Regions from separate parts of the Buttiauxella sp. BIGb0471 genome, predicted to be linked through region 2. Evidence: predicted binding sites of a transcription regulator. Region 2 holds the regulator's gene; each other region holds the start of a gene.
The links. The regulator PhoB, encoded in region 2, activates phosphate uptake and scavenging genes when phosphate is short. The targets are predictions, from matches to a motif close to CTGTCATAAAACTGNCNNAT.
Positions count from the first base shown of each region.

Region 1: a site for PhoB is predicted at 1,248-1,267, ahead of ugpB (sn-glycerol-3-phosphate ABC transporter substrate-binding protein UgpB). Genes of this name have one in related genera too.
Region 3: a site for PhoB is predicted at 1,280-1,299, ahead of uvrB (excinuclease ABC subunit UvrB). Genes of this name have one in related genera too.

Region 1 covers NZ_JANUEU010000004.1:259,994-262,264, reverse strand. Annotated here, with positions in the region: gene livG (high-affinity branched-chain amino acid ABC transporter ATP-binding protein LivG) at 1-475, shown strand, start outside; gene livF (high-affinity branched-chain amino acid ABC transporter ATP-binding protein LivF) at 477-1,190, shown strand; gene ugpB (sn-glycerol-3-phosphate ABC transporter substrate-binding protein UgpB) at 1,393-2,271, shown strand, end outside.
Region 2 covers NZ_JANUEU010000005.1:99,582-101,852, reverse strand. Annotated here, with positions in the region: gene phoR (phosphate regulon sensor histidine kinase PhoR) at 1-774, opposite strand, end outside; gene phoB (phosphate response regulator transcription factor PhoB) at 797-1,486, opposite strand; gene sbcD (exonuclease subunit SbcD) at 1,676-2,271, shown strand, end outside.
Region 3 covers NZ_JANUEU010000002.1:200,285-202,555, reverse strand. Annotated here, with positions in the region: gene uvrB (excinuclease ABC subunit UvrB) at 1-1,026, opposite strand, end outside; gene M2371_RS07460 (ABC transporter ATP-binding protein) at 1,842-2,271, shown strand, end outside.

The DNA.
Region 1 (2,271 bases), on a different contig from region 2:
TGAAAACTTGCTGGTTGCTCAACATATGCAGCTGAAAACCGGTGTGTTCTCAGGTCTTTTGAAAACGCCTGCTTTTCGCCGTTCACAAAGCGAAGCGCTGGACCGCGCTGCAACCTGGCTTGAGCGTATTGGTCTGCTTGAGCAGGCTAACCGCCAGGCGAGTAACCTGGCATATGGCGACCAGCGCCGCCTTGAGATTGCACGCTGCATGGTGACTCAGCCAGAAATTCTGATGCTTGATGAACCCGCGGCTGGCCTTAACCCGAAAGAAACGCACGAACTCGATGAGTTAATCATGGAGTTACGCAACCATCACAACACCACCGTGCTGTTAATCGAGCACGATATGAAACTGGTGATGGGCATTTCTGACAGGATTTACGTGGTGAACCAGGGGACGCCGCTTGCGAACGGCACGCCGGAGCAAATCCGTAATAACCCTGACGTAATCCGTGCCTATTTGGGAGAGGCGTAAAATGGAAAATATCATGTTGTCCTTTGACCATGTGAGCGCCCACTACGGAAAAATCCAGGCGCTTCATGAAGTCAGTCTGCACATCAAGCAGGGCGAAATCGTCACCCTGATTGGCGCGAACGGCGCGGGTAAAACCACGCTGCTCGGCACATTGTGCGGCGACCCGCGCGCGTCCAGCGGCAAAATTACTTTTGATGGCAAAGATATCACCGACTGGCATACCGCGCGCATCATGCGTGAAGCGGTCGCGATTGTACCGGAAGGTCGCCGCGTATTTTCTCGCATGACGGTAGAAGAGAACCTGGCGATGGGTGGCTTCTTCGCGGAACGCGACCAGTATCATGAGCGCATCCAACGCGTTTACGAACTGTTCCCGCGTCTGCTGGAGCGCCGCATTCAGCGTGCAGGTACGATGTCCGGCGGTGAGCAGCAGATGTTAGCGATTGGTCGTGCGTTGATGAGCCAACCGCGTTTGCTGCTGTTAGATGAGCCATCGCTCGGTCTTGCGCCAATCATCATTCAGCAGATTTTCGACACCATCGAACAACTGCGCAGCGAAGGCATGACCATCTTCCTCGTCGAGCAGAACGCCAACCAGGCGCTGAAGCTTGCTGACCGCGGCTACGTGCTGGAAAACGGCCACGTGGTACTGGAAGACACAGGTGATGCGCTTCTGGCTAACGAAGCGGTGCGTAGCGCCTACCTCGGCGGCTAGTTTATCGTTTCAAACACAAGGAGCCTTTTGGCTCCTTTTTTTATGACATTTTGCCACCAGTCATAATTCCTTCACTTCATCGTAACGATCCTGTCACCTCACGGTTATTTTTCTGTCATTCGCGCATGTCATGTTTTGATGCGAACAAAAACGCGTATTTTCGCGCAACTTATTCAACTCAAAATAATTCGAGAGATAAGACATGACTGCATCGTTACGACACACAGCAATTTGCCTGGCGCTTGGATGCGTATTTAGCAGTAGCGCCATCGCCGCCACTTCCATTCCTTTCTGGCATTCAATGGAAGGCGAGCTGGGCAAAGAAGTTGACTCACTGGCTCAACGCTTTAACCAGACGCATCCTGACTACAAAATTGTTCCGGTTTATAAAGGCAACTACGAACAAAACCTGGCGGCAGGGATCGCGGCTTTCCGCTCGGGCAATGCGCCAGCCATTTTGCAGGTTTACGAAGTAGGCACGGCGACCATGATGGCCTCTAAAGCGATCAAGCCGGTGTATGAAGTATTTAACGATGCAGGCATTAAGTTCGACGAATCTCAGTTTGTGCCGACGGTTTCCGGGTACTACACCGATGCGAAAACCGGGCATCTGCTTTCTCAGCCTTTCAACAGCTCAACGCCGGTATTGTATTACAACAAAGACGCCTTTAAGAAAGCTGGCCTGAACCCGGATCAGCCGCCAAAAACCTGGCAGGATCTGGCTGATTACACCGCCAAACTGAAAGCAGCGGGCATGAAGTGCGGCTACGCCAGCGGCTGGCAGGGCTGGATTCAAATTGAAAACTTCAGCGCCTGGAATGGCCTGCCCGTTGCGACCAAAAACAACGGCTTTGATGGCACTGACGCGGTTCTGGAATTCAATAAACCCGAGCAAGTGAAACACATTGCGCTGTTGCAAGAGTTGAACAAGAAGGGCGATTTCAGCTACTTCGGCCGTAAAGACGAATCCACCGAGAAGTTCTACAACGGCGATTGCGCCATTACTACCGCCTCTTCCGGTTCGCTGGCAGATATCCGCCACTACGCCAAATTCAACTACGGCGTGGGCATGATGCCTTAT
Region 2 (2,271 bases):
CTTAACCAACCCTTCCATGCGCGAAGTTTGCTCGCGCATTGTGCCTAATGCTTTCTCACGCAGCGGCCCTTCAAGCGTCTGGTCCTGCATCATCTCCAGATAACCTTGCAGCACCGTGAGCGGCGTTCGCAGTTCGTGACTGACGTTAGCAAAGAAATTACGTCGCGCCCCTTCGAGCTGGTGCATCTGAGTCACATCGCGTGCCACCAGCAGCCACTGCTCATCGCTGTAGGGCATCACACGGAACTCCAGATGGCGGCCCGTATTGAGTACCAAAGTTAACGGACGCGAAAACTCTTTTTGCGACAAATAGCGAGTAAATTCAGGGTAGCGCAGCAAGTTAAGGATGTTCTGCCCGTTATCGTCCGGCCAGCGTAACCCCAGCAATTGTTGCGCCAGACCGTTGCACCAAAAAATCGTCCCTTCTTCCGTGGTCAAAACCACCGCATCGGGCAGCGATTCGGCTCCGCTACGAAAACGCTTAATCAGATTGCCTAACTCTTTGCGGCGCTTTTTGTTGCGCAGCTGCATCTGATGAAGACCGTACAACAGGGGATCCCAACTCCCGCGGCCTGGCGGCGGCGTCATACTGCGATCCACCCACAGCCACCACGATAAACGCAGTAAATTCCAGAAATGCCAAGCCAGCAGTCCGGTGACTGCCAGTAATAAAAACCACGGTAAATGGCCGAAAATAAGACCTAAGATGGCGGCGGGTATGCAACAGAGCACCAGCTCCATCACCAGCCTTTTCCATGACAACCTTTCCAGCACGCGTCATTCTCCTGACAAGGAATTAAAAGCGGGTTGAGAACCGATAACCCGTACCGCGTACTGTTTGTACCATTCTGTCATGTCCACTATGTTCAAGCGCTTTGCGTAACCGCCGAATATGTACGTCCACCGTTCGGTCTTCGACATAAACATTGGTACCCCATACATGATTAAGCAGTTGCTCACGGCTATACACCCGTTCCGGGTGCGTCATAAAGAAGTGTAATAATTTAAATTCTGTTGGCCCCATATCCAATGGGTTCTCACCGGTCATGACGCGGTGCGATGACGGATCAAGGCTCAGCCCGTGCATCTCAATCACCTCTTCCACCGCCATCGGAGAGATGCGGCGCATCACCGCTTTAATGCGTGCCACAAGCTCCTTCGGGGAAAACGGTTTGGTAATATAGTCATCGGCTCCGACTTCAAGCCCTCGCACGCGGTCTTCTTCTTCACCACGCGCCGTCAGCATCATCACCGGGATTTCACGAGTTAATGCTTCGCGTTTCAAATGCTTGATGAATTGAATACCCGAACCACCCGGCAGCATCCAGTCGAGTAAAATTAAATCCGGAAAGGGTTCGATAAGCAGATTCACTGCACTGTCATAATCTTCCGCTTCTACAGGATGAAAACCGTTTTGCTCAAGCACAAAGCTCACCATTTCACGGATTGGAGCTTCATCTTCTACGACTAAAATACGCTTCGCCATGATTCGCCCTGCTCAAGGAATAATTATTGTTGTTTCAATGCGGTGCCATTATGCGTCAGATTTATGACAGATTTATGAAAAACATAAATGCCTGGTGATTCATCACAATGAATTATGACACTCAATTGTGTCGTTCTTGCTCATCCGCTTTATAATCCCGCCACGCTTTTTTATGCCAAGGGACAACCAATGCGCATTATTCACACTTCAGACTGGCATCTTGGTCAAAATTTTTATACCAAAAGCCGTGGGCCAGAGCACCAGGCGTTTCTTGAATGGTTGCTTCAAGCCGCAGTCGAGCATGATGTGGATGCGATAATTGTCGCAGGCGATATTTTTGATACCGGCTCGCCGCCAAGTTACGCACGCGAATTGTATAACCGTTTTGTGGTGCAACTTCAGCAAACAGGCTGTTCTCTCGTGGTGCTGGCGGGAAATCATGATTCCGTAGCCACGCTGAATGAATCTCGTGAATTAATGGCATGCCTGAATACTTATGTCATTGCCAGTGCGCGGCATGATGCCAGCCAGCAGGCTATCGTGCTCAACGCTAAATCGGGTGAACCGGGTGCCATTCTCTGTCCGATTCCATTCCTGCGCCCACGGGATATTCAAAATAGCCAGGCGGGGCTTTCCGGCCACGAAAAGCAGCGTTCGTTGATGGAAGCCATCAGCGAGCATTACCAGCAGTGTTACACCACCGCCTGCGAATTACGCGCTGATGCGAAGCTGCCGATTATCGCGACCGGCCATTTAACCACCGTGGGCGTAACCAAAAGCGATGC
Region 3 (2,271 bases), on a different contig from region 2:
GACGTGGGATTCGTCAACCACCAGCAAGCCGTCGGCTGGCAGATAATCGAATAGCGTCGGCGGCGGCTCGCCAGGCCCACGGCCAGAAAGGAAGCGCGAGTAGTTTTCAACGCCAGAGCAATAGCCCAATTCGTTCATCATTTCTAAATCAAACTGAGTTCGCTGCGTGAGGCGCTGCTCTTCAAGCAATTTGTTGTTGGCGAGCAGCACTTTTCTGCGGTCAGCCAGTTCAACTTTGATCTCTTCCATCGCTTGCAGAATACGTTCGCGCGGTGTGACGTAGTGCGATTTAGGGTAGACAGTGAAACGCTGGATAGCCTGGTCAACTTGACCTGTGAGCGGGTCAAACAGCGAAAGCCGTTCAACTTCTTCATCGAAAAGCTCAACGCGTAATGCGAGGTCGTCCGACTCGGCCGGGAAGATATCAACCACTTCACCGCGCACGCGGAAAGTACCGCGCTGGAATGCCTGGTCGTTGCGGGTATATTGCAGCTCCGTCAGGCGCCGTATGATAGAACGCTGATCGATGATCATCCCTTTGGTCAGGTGAAGCATCATCTTCAGATATAAATCCGGGTCGCCCAGACCGTAAATCGCCGACACCGACGCCACAACAATGACATCACGCCGCTCGAGCAAAGCCTTGGTTGCTGACAGGCGCATTTGCTCGATGTGTTCGTTCACTGAGGAATCTTTTTCGATAAAAGTATCAGAGCTTGGAACATAGGCTTCGGGTTGGTAGTAGTCGTAATAAGAAACGAAGAACTCCACCGCGTTATCCGGGAAGAACTCTTTCATCTCGCCATACAACTGCGCCGCCAGCGTTTTGTTTGGAGCCAGCACCATAGTGGGGCGTTGTAAATCAGCAATCACATTTGCCACGGTGAAGGTTTTACCGGACCCGGTTACACCTAATAAAGTCTGGTGCGCAAGTCCGTCTTCCAGACCCTCTTTCAGGCGACGAATGGCATCAGGCTGATCGCCAGAAGGTTTGAATGCTGAATTTAATTTGAACGCTTTACTCATGAAGAGGCTACCTGATGAAGAAACGAGCGGGCCGGAGGATAATTTTACTCGGCACAGGAAATTTTGCCAGAAAAAGATACTGGATGAAAAACCAGTCCCTTGCCGTCACGTTTATGATACCGACACGATTTACCGCCAGGTTTGCATGTAAAACATACAACTGTTAGCGGTTTACGCTGACCAAAATGGTTATCCCCAGATTTTTTTACCTTTTAACATTTGTCAAGCAGTGTCATAAAAGCGTAAGGAACATCTGTGGCACTTTTATTGCAGCAATTGATTTTATTCAACTCGTTAATTTTTAAAGGTTATTTAAGAAAGTCTGGTTTCGCGCCAATTCATGCGCAACCCGCGTCCGCTCTCGCTTACCGTAAGTTTTCTAACTCTAATGCACATGGTTATCCACAGGAATAGTGGATAACTGCTCTCAGGCCTTTTGCAGCGCAGACCGCAAAAAACCCTAAATTCTCTGTGCGGGAGGCTAAAAATATTTTTCCAGATTATTTTTGGCTTTTTTTTGCTCGTCCTGAGGTCGATATTTCTTTTGATCCTGCTCACGGATTACGCATTTGAGAAAATAGTGTCACAGACTTGCACCAAACACGTAAACAGCCAGGCACCGACAAAGTGCATGCTCTTTTTAAAGTCGTAGAAGCCGAGCACTTATTCACCCTTTTTTATGAGTCTTTTCTCAAAGTTGCATTGTTCTGGCTCCGACATCGGTTCATGGCAGGAGAATTGCAGTGATGATAGACGCCATGCTTCAAATCGCTGAAGTAGCCTACGTTGTTCAGCCTGCCAGAAGGAGAGTATCGATGTTGAGTCTTCGTGCTGTTAATCAGTTTTATGGCGAAAGCCATGTGCTGTGGAATCTGGATCTCGAACTCGCGCCAGGCGAATGCACCTGCGTTCTGGGCGCACCAGGAATGGGTAAAACGACTCTGGTCAACTGCATCACGGGTTATCTGCCAGTGCAAAGTGGCAGTATGACCTGGCTTGAAGCAGGCCATCCTCCGCAAGATTTACTGACTCAACCCATTGAAGGCCGGGCTGCGCTAGGAATGAGCTACGTTGCGCAGGACAGACGAATATTTTCTCAATTAAGCGTTGAGGAGAACCTCCAAATTGCGCTTTTAGCGGCTCGTATACCGTCACGCGCGATACCCAATATGATCTATGAGCTTTTCCCTGAACTTTACAGCTTGCGCCACATGCGGGGCGGAGAGCTTTCTGACTACCTTCAGC